2 regions of the Macrococcus epidermidis genome follow, and region 2 is predicted to be linked to the other one. Evidence: a T-box and tRNA genes for the amino acid it is inferred to sense, from the RefSeq annotation. Region 2 holds a T-box; the other holds one or more tRNA genes.

Region 1 (6,808 bases), 210 kb from region 2:
GTGTAAATGTTCCATAAAAATATTTACCAAAAGTATTGACCAATTCATTTCAATTGATATAATAGTATTTGTTGATTGAAATTATTCCACAGTAGCTCAGTGGTAGAGCTATCGGCTGTTAACCGATCGGTCGTAGGTTCGAGTCCTACCTGTGGAGCCATGGAGATGTACTCAAGTTGGCTGAAGAGGCGCCCCTGCTAAGGGTGTAGGTCGGGTAACCGGCGCGAGAGTTCGAATCTCTCCATCTCCGTTACAAAACACTTAGTGTATGCTAAGTGTTTTTTTTAATATTTAAAACAAATTATTGAATAATCTGAACTTTTGAATTATTATAAACTCATTATATTTTTAATATTATGCTCCTTCATAGATGTATTAATTTTATCTATATGACTACAAATTAATACATAACAAAGTATGTGAACGATTTAACAAACTTACTTATTCCTGAGATAAAATAATATTAGATAATCAAATGAGGAGGAAGAAAGTATGAAAATAGTTATGGCAGGCGCAGGTGCAATGGGTGGACGTGTAGGTCTTTATTTAACTGAAAGTGGACAAGATGTGGTGATGCTTGATAAATGGCAGGACCATGTTGATGCGATGAATGATAATGGTGTTACTGTTCATTCTTATGGTGAAACAACAAACCATAAAGTGAAGGCAGTATTTATGGATGACTATAATGAACCGGCAGATTTGGTAATTTTATTAACAAAAGCGTTGACTGCTGAAGAAACAATCGATAATTTAATCAAACAGGGTGTTATTACAAAAGAAACGAAAGTGATGTCTCTGATGAATGGTTTAGGTCATGGTGATATGCTGCTGAAGAAATTGTCGGTTGAGCAAGTTATACTGGCTGTAACAATGTGGTCAGCAGGTTTAAAAGGACCTGGTGAATTAATTTTAGAAGGCACTGGTAATATTGAATATGGATATCCTGATGGGCATGTGGATGCTTTCATTGAACAATTGAAAGTAATTTTAGATGAAGCGAAACTTAACGGTGTGATCAGTAATGATATTGTGACATCAATCTGGAATAAAGCTTTAGTGAACTGCTGCTTCAACACATACTGTTCGGTAACGGATAAACGTATCGGGGATTTTGGTGCATATGAACAAGCAGATGCAATGTTAATCCCATTAGTTAAGGAAATCATTGCAGTAGGGGCTACTAAAGGTGCAAAGCTTGATTTAGATGCAACAATGGAGAAATTCCATAAAATGTACTCACCTGATGTCGTTGGTCTGCATTATCCATCTATGACTCAAGATATTCATAATGGACGTAAGACAGAAGTTGATTACTTAACAGGTGCTGTTAGTCGATTTGGTGATGAAGCAGGGATAGAAACACCATATTGTGATATTTTAACGCATTTAGTACATCAAATTGAAAAGTAATAGAATAGATCTTGGTTTTTTACCAGACATGTAACAACATGTCTGGTTTTTTGATGGTTAGAATAAACCAAATATATCACTAGATTACCTACAAGAACATACTTTTATACAACATTCGTATGAAATATGCCTCTAAAGATAAAATTTACACTTTTTTAATGTTGCGTTCACAAACTTAAAATGATATATTTTAAAAGTACTCTTTTTACGAGAGACAACATATTATTATCGCGGGATGGAGCAGTCTGGTAGCTCGTCGGGCTCATAACCCGAAGGTCGGTGGTTCAAATCCGCCTCCCGCAATTATTAGTGGTCCCGTGGTGTAGCGGTTAACATGCCTGCCTGTCACGCAGGAGATCGCGGGTTCGATTCCCGTCGGGACCGCCATTTTGGCTCAGTAGCTCAGTCGGTAGAGCAATGGATTGAAAATCCATGTGTCGGCGGTTCGATTCCGTCCTGAGCCATCTTTTTAAAATAAATTTGGCGATTGTGGCGAAGTGGTTAACGCATCGGATTGTGGTTCCGACACTCGTGGGTTCGATTCCCATCAGTCGCCCCATTTGTAACGCGGGTGTAGTTTAGTGGTAAAACCTCAGCCTTCCAAGCTGATGTTGTCGGTTCGATTCCGATCACCCGCTCCATTATTATTCCACAGTAGCTCAGTGGTAGAGCTATCGGCTGTTAACCGATCGGTCGTAGGTTCGAGTCCTACCTGTGGAGCCATTTTGGCCCCTTGGTCAAGCGGTTAAGACACCGCCCTTTCACGGCGGTAACACGGGTTCGAATCCCGTAGGGGTCATATAATCAGAAGTGAAATATCGCTTCTGATTTTTTTTTAATTATTATGGATCGTTGTCCGAGTTGGCCGAAGGAGCACGCCTGGAAAGTGTGTAAACGTCACAAGCGTTTCGAGAGTTCGAATCTCTCACGATCCGTTAAATAATAAAACTACTGTTGATTCTTTAATGAAATCATCAGTAGTTTTATTTCGTTTAATACCTACGTTTATTTTACGTATATACCTACAAATAAAAGTTGCTTTACTATCTATTTTTTAATGTAGAAAGCATGTATAATAAAGTTATTCAAATATTATACTTCTAAAGTTAATTGTGAATTATAATACAAAATAGAAATCATAAGGTGATGAAATGAAAGATAAAGCATCGACACGTAAAGTGTTAGCAGAAATTAACTATCCAGTAAGATATAAACGCTTTTCGAAAATCTTTAAAAGAATTAAAAAATCTGAGCGCCGTTTCTTTATTAAATTATTAAAAGTGATTTGCAAAGATATTAAAAACAAGGAACTGATTCATTTTGCAACTTATAGTCATATTAATTTGAACCAACATGGTTTGTTTATTTTATTAGATGATCGTATTTCTATGGTCCATAGTAAAATGAAATCAAAGCGTATTTACTATGAAGTAATTAAATATGCGGATATAGTTAACATTGATTTTGAGCCTGATACTGAAGGGGAATATGGAGAGTTATTCTTCAAATATAAACGAAAGAAATTAAGTGAAAAATCAGTAACTTTACGAATGATTAAAAGTAAAGACTTGCCTGAAATTGTGGAATTTATTAGAATTAAAATGTCTGAGACAATATAAAGGGGGACATTAACAATGGCAAATATCGATAAACTCGTATCATATGCTGAACTTAAATTAGGTCAATTTGGTTCAGATTACCGTGAAAATCACGAAGAAGATAAAGTGCAGGAGATTCAACCACGCAGCTATGATGTGAATGGAACTTCTATCGATGTGCATTATGATGCACAAAGTTACGTAATTGATTTAACAAAATCTGGTGTACGTGATGTCACAGAAGAAGATGCACAAGCAGTTGTAGCAAGATTAAAAGAATTCTTCAATCAAAAATAATAAAAATAATAATAAAAAAATCGTGAGACTAGATAATAGCCTCACGATTTTTTAAATTGCAGTTAATGCTGCGAGATATAAGCCTAGTGCAAATAAGAATCCGAATACGGTGTTGAATTGTCCCGTAACTTTCATTGCAGGCATGAGTTCAATCGGTGTATTGCCTTTAAAGAAGCGATTTACTGCTTTGATTGGTAAGTTAAAGCTTAACAATACAAGTAATAAAAATGGTGAACCATATGGTTTATAGAATACTGTATACAGTACTACCAGGAAACTGATTAAGTATAATAATGCCATTGTAATAATTGCGATTGTTTTCCCGACTAAGATAACATATGTCTTTCTGCCACTCGCTTTATCTTTTACACGGTCACGAATATTATTAGCCATATTAATCATGCCGATATTGATTGAAACTGGAATTGACATAATTGCAGGGTACCATTCTAGATGTCCCACCTGAATGTAGAATGTAATCATAATGATTACAAATCCCATAAAGAATCCTGCAAAGATTTCACCGAATGGTGTCCATGAAATTGGAACGGGGCCACCTGTATAGAAATAACCTACTGCCATACATACAATTCCAACAAGTAAGATTAACCATGACGATTGAGAACAAATATAAAGACCTAATATGGCTGCAATAATATAAAAAGCAATCGCTAAATTATATACTGACTTAGGACTCATACCATTTCTTACGATTGCACCACCGATTCCGACCGATGTATGATCATCCAGTCCGCGCTTATAATCGAAATATTCATTAAACATATTTGTTGCCGCTTGTATTAGTAAGCACGCAATAAGCATGATAATTAATAGATCGATACGGATATCAGTGAAATATTTTGCGCATGCTGTTCCGACAAGTACAGGTACGAAACTTGCTGTTAAAGTGTGTGGTCGCATTAAGTGATAATACTTTGCAATACCAGTGTGTTGTTGTAAATGTTCAGACATATTCATACCTCTTTTATTCTTAATGTATAAATTTTATATTTAATAATAGTCATCGTCAACAAATCTAGCATAATTTGTCCAATAATCATTGAATAATGTTAAAATAATAAGTATATTATTTTGAAGTGAAAGAAGTGTAGCATGTGCCGATTAATCAACAGTTTGAGACGCATTTAACAACGAATAAAATTAATAAAATAGAACAATTTGATTTAGACTTCCAGCTAAATGTTGCATGGATCATGGATTATTTTCATGCATTTGCAGGAGAGCGTTATGTCTTTATCAATAAAGATAAATCTTTTAAGTTAATCGGTATCGGTCATCATTCAGTACTTACAGCAGATACGATTCATCCTGTACATATCGAACGACAGTTTAAGGCGATTGTTCAGGATGCAGCATATATTGGTAATGGTTCGCAGTATGAATTAAAACTTTTTGGTGGCTTCCAGTTTGATAATAATGAAAGTAAAAATTTTTCTGCATATGAAAAGAGTCATTTCATCATTCCGAAAATACAGATTGTAGAAAGCAATGGACACGCTTCAATAATATTTGTTGATCAGTCTTCAGATAAAATACAGATAATTGATGCATTAAGACATCATGCAGCAGAAAAAGTACAAGATAACAAAATAATATCTGCTGAAGATATTGATCTGGACTTATTTAAATCTAATGCACATAAAGCAATATCGATGATGCAGCAAGATAAACTGGAAAAAGTTGTGCTTTCAAGAAAAAGAAAGATTACAATGGCACGCGATATCGATATATTGCCACTCATCGAGCAGGCGATGAAAAATCATGAAGTGAGTTATTTTGCTTTAATTGAGTCTGGTGCACAAACATTTATTACAAAGACACCTGAACAGCTTGTTGCGGTGCAGGATGGCATCCTTCATACAAATGCCATTGCCGGAACGATGGGCAAAAGTATTGATAATGCGAAACAAAAGTTACTGGATGATGAAAAGAATCTATATGAACATAAAATCGTTGTAGAAAGTATAAAGGAAGATTTAGCACCGTTTACAAATGAGATTACTTTAAAACAATCACCGGATATATTAGAAAATCAATTTTTCTATCATTTATATACACCGATCAATGCGAAGTTGAATCGTGGTGGATTATTAGAAGTAACTGAAAGTCTACATCCAACACCTGCGCTAGGTGGTTTTCCGAAACGTGCGGCGATGCATTTCTTAGCGGAAGCAAATGAAGGGCGTGGATTATACGGGGCACCATTAGGTTATGTTGATTTAAATGATGAAGGTGAGTTTATCGTTGCCATCCGTTCGATGGTGATCCAGGATAACACTGCGATGCTCTTTGCAGGATGTGGCATTGTTAAGTCAAGTGTTGTAGAGAGTGAAGTTTATGAAACAGAAATTAAATTTAAACCGATGTTAGAAATGTTAGGAGTAAATGAAGATGAATGACGCGTTAACTAAACAAGTGTTTCATTTCGTTAAATCATTATATGATTATGGTGTACATGAGATAGTGATTTCACCTGGATCACGCTCAACACCAGTTGCGATAGCATGTGAACTTCATCCAAAGATGAAGACGTATATTCATCCAGATGAACGCAGTGCAGCTTTCTATGCACTTGGACTAATGAAAGCAACGAACAAGCCGGTTGCTGTACTCTGTACATCTGGTACTGCGGCAAGTAACTACACACCGGCAGTGTCTGAGTGTTTTATCAGTCATATGCCACTCGTTGTGATTACGAGTGACAGACCCCATGAACTGCGCAATGTCGGTGCACCACAGGCGATTAATCAAGTAGGGATGTTTAGCAATTTTGTTCAATATGAACGTGACTTTCCGATCGCAGATGATACAGATGAATCGATTCAATTTATCGATGCTGTAATGATGCAGTCTAGTCGTTATTTCAGTGGACCGATGAAAGGCCCGGTACATTTCAATATACCTTTCAGAGAACCATTGATGCCGGACTTTGAGCTAGCAGAAATGATGATGATCAACCCAAAGGTTCAGGTTAGTTATCAGAAGACATTTGATGTCAATACAGTCAAACCAATCATTCGTCAGGAAAAAGGCATTATAATCGTTGGTGATTGTCAGCTGGAAGATTTAACACAGATGCTTGTCTTTTCTACAATACATAATATACCGATTATTGCAGATCCGCTCAGTCAGATTCGTGATTTAAAACATCCGAATGTTGTGACAACAGGAGACAGTATCTTTAAAGTCATTAAAGATATTCAGCCGGGATATATTATTCGTGTCGGTAACGCAGTTGTATCGAAAGCGATCAATCAATGGATTAAAGCACAGACGGCACCACAAATTTTAATTCAACCAAGAATTCAGCCTAATACATTTCCGAAAGTGCCGGATTTATTTATCGAAATTACTGCAAACGACTTCTTTAGACAAGTCGCAGAAGAGAAACCAGTCAACAATCAATCATGGATTAAATTCTGGCATACATTAAATGATTTAGTCATCAATCACATTATGCAGCACACACAAACGATATT
Region 2 (6,808 bases):
ACGTTCACGAATAGCTGCATTGATTACGCGTGGTATTTCTGTTTGCGCATTTTCAACTGTCAAAGTTGTTGTTGCACAAGTAATGTGTTCATACATTTTAGAATAAGCATCAAACACACCTTCACCTAATGAATGATGAACGTATCGCCCTTCTTGCTGAGCGATACTTGATGGTCCGCCAGCAATCTTTATAACAGGTACGCGTTCGGCATAACTTCCGGCAATACCATTGACCGCACTTAATTCACCTACACCAAAAGTTGTACTCACTGCAGCTAATCCTTTAACACGTGCATAACCATCTGCTGCATACGCTGCGTTTAATTCATTCGTGTTACCAATCCATTCAATGTTGTCATGTCGTACAACATCATCTAAAAAGGCTAATGTAAAGTCACCGGGCACACCAAACATTTTATCTACGCCGTTTACTGCTAATGTATCTAATAATAGTTGACCGATTCTTTGTTTCATCAATATTCTCTCCTTATATTAATTATTCTTTCTTTAATATAATATGTGAAAAATAATAAGTCAACACTATTGACCTATTAATTGAAATAAGTGCAATAGTGGGTATAATAAAGATAAGTATATTAAAGGAGAATACAATGACGCCGGATCGTGACAATGAACATTTACTATTTTATTTTGCCTATAAGACGTATATCACCACAGCTGACGAGATTATAGAACAATATGGCATGCAGCGACAACATCACCGTTTTCTATTTTTCATTTGTATGAAACCGGGGATTACACAAAAAGAATTACTTCAAGTGCTTGAAATTTCTAAGCAAGGTTCACACAATACATTAAAAGTATTAAAAGAAAAAGCGCTCATTAAAGAAAAAACAGCAACCAATGATAAGCGACTGAAAGAATTACATCCCACGCCGTCAGGCTATGCTTTAATTGAGAAGTTAAATCAAGCACAAAGGGATTTGATGGATGAAATGTTTTCTGAACATGGTTATGACTGGTATAAAGTCATGGAAGGTTTATCACAAAAAAGAGAAGGATTTAGTATCATTATGCATGAAAAAGAGTCATAATAAGATAAGAATAATAAGCGAGGTAACGTATGGAACTTATAGAATCAGTAAACAATCTTAAAATTAAACAGATTGCAAAACTACATGCAAGAAAAGAGCGTAAGAAAACAGGTCAATTTTTACTTGAAGGATTTCATTTAGTAGAAGAAGCAGCAAAAAGTAATATTGATATTGAAATGATCTTGACTGTAAATCCTGATAAGTTGACTGAAGTGATGGTTGAGAACAGTAAACAGCAATACGAAATAACATTTAAGATTGCAGAGAAATTATCTCAAACTGAAGCACCTCAAGGTATTTATGCAGTTTGTAATATGCCATCAATCGACGACGTTACATTGAACCGCGCAGTTTATCTGGATCGCATACAGGATCCCGGCAATGTCGGCACAATTATTCGTACCGCAGATGCTGCAGGTATAGATGCTGTAATTATAGCGAAAGGCACAGTCGATATTTATAACGATAAAGTGTTACGTGCCTCACAAGGCAGTGTCTTTCATATTCCGGTCATAGAGATGGATTTTGAAGAGGCAAGACAAAAAGTGGATGGTAAAGTTATGGGAACAAGTCTTGAAAATTCAGTAGACTATCATCAAGTTGAAAAAACGGATTCATTTTTATTAGTCCTTGGTAATGAAGGACAAGGTGTAGATCAGGCGATACTTGATCAAACGGACATAAATCTTTATGTACCGATACACGGTAAAGCTGAAAGTTTAAATGTGGCAGTATGTGCAGGTATATTAATGTATCACTTGATTTAACAACATAAAATAGAGAGAAGTGTGGGCATGGCGTATTTTCATTTTTTAGCTGCATGGAGTAATCAGGATATAGTGCAAATTAAAAAAATTATTTCGCATGATATTAAAGCAACTTTTATCAATAATGAATGTGAAGAAATTGTAATGGATTATGATGGATTAATTGATTTATTACAACAACGGTTTGAATCCGATCAAGAGTGGGATTTTGAAGTCATCTATAATGCGCAGAAAAGTGAAAGTAGTATTGTAGTGGTTGAGATTACACGCGAAAATAATCGTTATGAATTGATTGAAGACAAAGCATTATGCACTTTATTCTTTAGAAAAGGTGCTCAATTTAATAATTTAGTAAGACTCGATATGGTGATGGGGATTAAGCATACGATATAACTCTTCTGTTTGAAGGGTTATTTTTTTGTATATTTTTTTGGAACTGTAACAAAATGGATGAAATAAATTGTAATAAAATGTTATTATTGGTATAAGGAGTTGGTGTGAATGAAGGAAGAGATACAATTCTTTTTTGAGAATTTCTTTAGAACCGATATCAGAATAGGTATCACACGATATAAGCGACAACGCTGGGTTGCATTTCTAATTGTTGCACCATTAATTATTTTAGGATTATGGTATATGTGGGATGATTTTGGCTATTCAGATGCTTATTTTGAGATGTCGGAAAAAGAACGACTTGACTATGATTTGAAAGATAATACAAAATTTGCAGTAACATTTTTTGTGTTAATGTTGTTGTCACATGGTATTAACCTGCCGAATGAAATACATCGTGCCAATATGTTAAATAAGAATTGGCGTATTCGATTATTGATATTAGCAGCATTCTTTATCATTTATATCGTATTAGGAATTTATTTTTATCTTCGACAACAACCAGGTAATTTGCAAGCAATATTTTTTGTTTTAGTTATTTCTAATTTCGTTTTTGGTGCAAATCCATATGCAACGAATGAAGAAGAAAAGCTAGGTGAATCAAAATGATAGAAGCTATTACTTTTTATTATAAAACCATGTTTGATACTAAATTGAGTATTGATTTGAAGCGATATAAGCAACAGAGTTGGATTTCATTTGTATTTTTAATTGCATCAGCTTTGTTTCTATTTTATTTTTTTAAAGATCAGACTGATATTTATACTGATGCATATTACGAATTGTCAAAAGCGCAACAGAATACATTAGCAATAAATGATAAATTGCCATTTGCAATTGGAACTGCTGTTATATTAATACTATTCAAACTAACTGAATTACCTAATGAAATACATCGTTCGAACCATACACAATTGAATTGGAAAATTCATTTTTCATTAATGATGATTATATTTTTAGTTTATTTTGCATTAATCTTGTGGCAAATATATATTAATAACCCTACATACATTCAAACAACATGGGGAGTATTGTTGTTGACTAATTTCTGTTTTAGCAAAAATAATAGCCTGACAGAAGAAGAAAAATTAATTAGAGGAGATTAAAAAATGATAGAAACATCAGTGGGGATAGAATGGGGTACCTTATTATTTACTTTAGTTTCATTTCTAATGTTGATAGGTATTACTTCAATTCTCATATATTTTTCTCGACGTTATAAAAAGATTAATAAACTTGAACGACGAATACAAGATTTAGAAAAGCGTGATAAACGCAATGATTTATAGGTTGAATATAATTTTTTTATTGATTATAATAAATGTTAATGAAATAAAGAACCGATAAAAAGACGTAATATGTGGACGTGTTCAGAGAGCTATCGTTTGGTGAGAGATAGTCATTGATACATATTTTTTCATCTTTTTGGTTGCTTAATAAGAAGTTAAGCCGGTGGACACCGTTATCATCAACAAGTGTGCACATTTGTGCAAATTTGGGTGGTACCGCGGAATTCTTTTCGTCCCTTATTCAGGGATGGGGAGGATTTTTTTGTTTCTAAAAATTTAAGGAGGCATCACGATGGAGTTAAAAGATAAATTACAAGCATTGAAAGAAGAAGCTGTTCAAAAAGTACAATCGATTTCTGAGAAAAAAGAATTACAGGATATTAAAGTATCTTATTTAGGTAAAAAAGGTGTCATCACTGGTTTAATGAAAGAAATGAAGTCGTTACCGAATGAAGAGAAACCAAAGTTTGGTCAACTGGTAAACGATGCGCGTCAAACGGTTGAAAAAGCGATTGCTGAAGTTGAAGAAAAAATCCAACGTGAATTAATTAACCGTAAATTAGCAAGTGAAACAGTAGATATCACGTTACCAGGTAAAGAACTTACGAGTGGTGCGAGTCATCCATTAAATCGTATTGTCGAGGATATTGAAGATTTATTTGTCGGTTTAGGATATGAAGTTGTTGAAGGTTATGAAGTAGAAAGTGATTATTATAACTTTGAAGCTTTAAACTTACCGAAGTCTCATCCGGCGCGTGATATGCAGGATAGTTTCTATATTTCTGAAGAAGTATTAATGCGTACACACACGTCTCCTGTTCAAGCACGTACGTTAGAGTCACGTAAAGGCGAAGGGCCTGTAAAGATTATTTGTCCAGGTAAAGTATACCGTCGTGATTCAGATGATGCTACACATTCACATCAATTTACACAAATCGAAGGTTTAGTTGTTGATGAGAATATTAAAATGAGTGATTTAAAAGGAACATTGGAATACTTTGCGAAAAAAATGTTCGGTGAAGATCGTGAAATTCGTCTGCGTCCAAGTTTCTTCCCATTTACAGAACCTTCTGTTGAAGTCGATATTTCTTGCTTCAAATGTAAAGGTAAAGGGTGTAACGTTTGTAAAGGTACCGGCTGGATTGAAATTTTAGGTGCAGGTATGGTGCATCCTAACGTTTTAGAGATGGCAGGATTTGATTCTAAGAAATACTCTGGTTTCGCATTTGGAATGGGTCCTGATCGTATCGCGATGTTGAAATATGGTATTGAAGATATTCGTCATTTCTATACAAATGATTTACGATTTGTAACACAGTTTTTACGTGCTGAAGATGGAGGTAATGTTGATGTTAGTAAGTAAAGAATGGTTAAGTGATTACGTTAAAGTTGATTTACCGGTAGAAGAGCTTGCTGAGAAGATCACGCGAAGCGGTATTGAGATAGAAGAAATTATTGACTATAAAAAAGATATAAAAAATTTAGTTGTCGGTTATGTCGAGTCAAAAGAAAAACATCCGGATGCTGACAAATTAAATGTTTGCCAGGTTAATGTTGGTGAGGAAACATTACAAATCGTATGTGGTGCACCTAACGTTGATGCAGGGCAGCATGTCATCGTTTGTTTACCGGGTGGACGTTTACCAGGTGGTATTAAAATTAAAAAAGCAAAATTACGTGGTGTTGAATCAAATGGTATGATTTGTTCACTAGGTGAATTAGGTATTGCTTCAAACCTTGTTCCAGAGAAATATTCTGAAGGTATCTATGTATTTACAGGCGATGTTAAGCCAGGTCAGGATGCCTTGGAAGCATTGGATTTAAATGACGAGGTGATGGAATTAGGTCTTACACCAAACCGTAGCGACTGTATGTCTATGATTGGTACAGCATTTGAAACAAGTGCATTATATGAAGAAGATTTATCATTCCCGATTTCTGAAATTAAAGAAATTGCAGCGGCAGCAAGTGATTACATTTCTATTCATATTGATGACGTGCAGGCAAGTCCATATTACGCAGCACGTATTGTCAAAAATGTAAAAATAGGACCATCTCCGGAATACATTCAAAGTCGTTTAATTAAAGCTGGCGTTCGTCCGATTAATAATGTCGTGGATGTATCAAACTATTTGATGCTTGAATTTGGTCAACCTTTACATATGTTTGATTACGACGAGATTGGCTCTAAAGAAATTTTAGTGCGTTATGCTAATGATGGCGAAGTGATGACGACATTAGATGATCAGGAACGTAAATTATTATCATCAGATATCGTAATTACGAACGGTGAAAAACCAGTAGCATTAGCAGGTGTTATGGGTGGAGATTTCTCAGAAGTTACTGATAATACAGTGAACGTGTTAATCGAATCAGCGATGTTTGCACCACTTAATATTCGTAAAACTGCTGGTCGCTTAAACTTACGTTCAGAATCTTCAAGCCGCTTTGAAAAAGGTGTAGCAGCTGAATTTGTAGAAGATGCGTTAAACCGTGCAGCTTATCTCTTACAGGAAAATGCGCAAGGTGAAGTTTTAAGCGGTATCGTATCATCTGGCACATTACCTGCATTAACGACAAATGTTGAAATTACGACGGAAGATATTAATCGTTTAATCGGATTCGAAATATCAAACACTGAAATTAAGAATATTTTTGAGCGTCTCGGATTTGAATCTAAAGTGGATGGTGATGCATTTAGTGTCGTTGTACCAAGTCGTCGCGGTGATATCAAAATTAAAGAAGATCTTGTTGAAGAAGTTGCTCGTATTTATGGATATGATGCGTTACCTGCAACGTTACCTGTTACGAAAACGAATAAACAAGTTGGACTTACAGATTATCAAGCGAAACGTCGTGCTGTAAAATCTTTATTACAAGGACTAGGCTTAAACCAGGCAATTACGTATGCATTAGTTTCAAAGGAAAAAGCACAACAGTTTGCATTGAAACAAGCAGATACTGTTAAGTTACTTATGCCGATGAGTGCTGATCATGCTGAATTACGTCAGTCATTAATTCCACATTTAGTTGATGTTATCGTTTATAATAATGCCCGTCAAATGAAGAATGTGGCATTTTATGAAGTTGGAAACACGTTCTTTAAAGTTGAAGGTTCTGAATTACCTTCAGAAGAGGAACATGTTGCAGGTATTATCACTGGAGAGGTAACACCGAGTTATCATCAAGGTAAAAAAGAAACCGTTGATTTCTTCCATGTAAAAGGAATTGTTGAAGCAATCAGCGAACGTCTAGGTATTAAGTTTGAATATCGTCGTTCTGAAGAGGAATTATTACATCCAGG

What was found. The T-box of region 2 lies ahead of pheS (phenylalanine--tRNA ligase subunit alpha). A T-box ahead of a tRNA ligase gene usually reads a tRNA of that ligase, here a tRNA-Phe.
Region 1: it has a tRNA-Phe gene. The T-box ahead of pheS (phenylalanine--tRNA ligase subunit alpha) is inferred to sense a tRNA for this amino acid. The anticodon was not compared.

The regions. Positions count from the first base shown of each region.
Region 1 covers NZ_CP073819.1:1,910,159-1,916,966, reverse strand. Annotated here, with positions in the region: gene KFV12_RS10150 (competence protein ComK) at 1-6, shown strand, start outside; tRNA gene KFV12_RS10145 (tRNA-Asn) at 86-160, shown strand; tRNA gene KFV12_RS10140 (tRNA-Ser) at 162-250, shown strand; gene KFV12_RS10135 (ketopantoate reductase family protein) at 493-1,413, shown strand; tRNA gene KFV12_RS10130 (tRNA-Met) at 1,643-1,716, shown strand; tRNA gene KFV12_RS10125 (tRNA-Asp) at 1,725-1,800, shown strand; tRNA gene KFV12_RS10120 (tRNA-Phe) at 1,805-1,877, shown strand; tRNA gene KFV12_RS10115 (tRNA-His) at 1,897-1,972, shown strand; tRNA gene KFV12_RS10110 (tRNA-Gly) at 1,981-2,054, shown strand; tRNA gene KFV12_RS10105 (tRNA-Asn) at 2,062-2,136, shown strand; tRNA gene KFV12_RS10100 (tRNA-Glu) at 2,141-2,212, shown strand; tRNA gene KFV12_RS10095 (tRNA-Ser) at 2,260-2,348, shown strand; gene KFV12_RS10090 (PH domain-containing protein) at 2,565-3,032, shown strand; gene KFV12_RS10085 (hypothetical protein) at 3,048-3,308, shown strand; gene KFV12_RS10080 (1,4-dihydroxy-2-naphthoate polyprenyltransferase) at 3,360-4,280, opposite strand; gene KFV12_RS10075 (isochorismate synthase) at 4,424-5,728, shown strand; gene menD (2-succinyl-5-enolpyruvyl-6-hydroxy-3-cyclohexene-1-carboxylic-acid synthase) at 5,715-6,808, shown strand, end outside.
Region 2 covers NZ_CP073819.1:1,695,480-1,702,287, reverse strand. Annotated here, with positions in the region: gene KFV12_RS09010 (alpha-keto acid decarboxylase family protein) at 1-474, opposite strand, end outside; gene KFV12_RS09005 (MarR family winged helix-turn-helix transcriptional regulator) at 612-1,055, shown strand; gene KFV12_RS09000 (TrmH family RNA methyltransferase) at 1,085-1,822, shown strand; gene KFV12_RS08995 (hypothetical protein) at 1,850-2,215, shown strand; gene KFV12_RS08990 (hypothetical protein) at 2,324-2,824, shown strand; gene KFV12_RS08985 (hypothetical protein) at 2,821-3,321, shown strand; gene KFV12_RS08980 (hypothetical protein) at 3,325-3,504, shown strand; T-box leader at 3,550-3,745, shown strand; gene pheS (phenylalanine--tRNA ligase subunit alpha) at 3,797-4,867, shown strand; gene pheT (phenylalanine--tRNA ligase subunit beta) at 4,854-6,808, shown strand, end outside.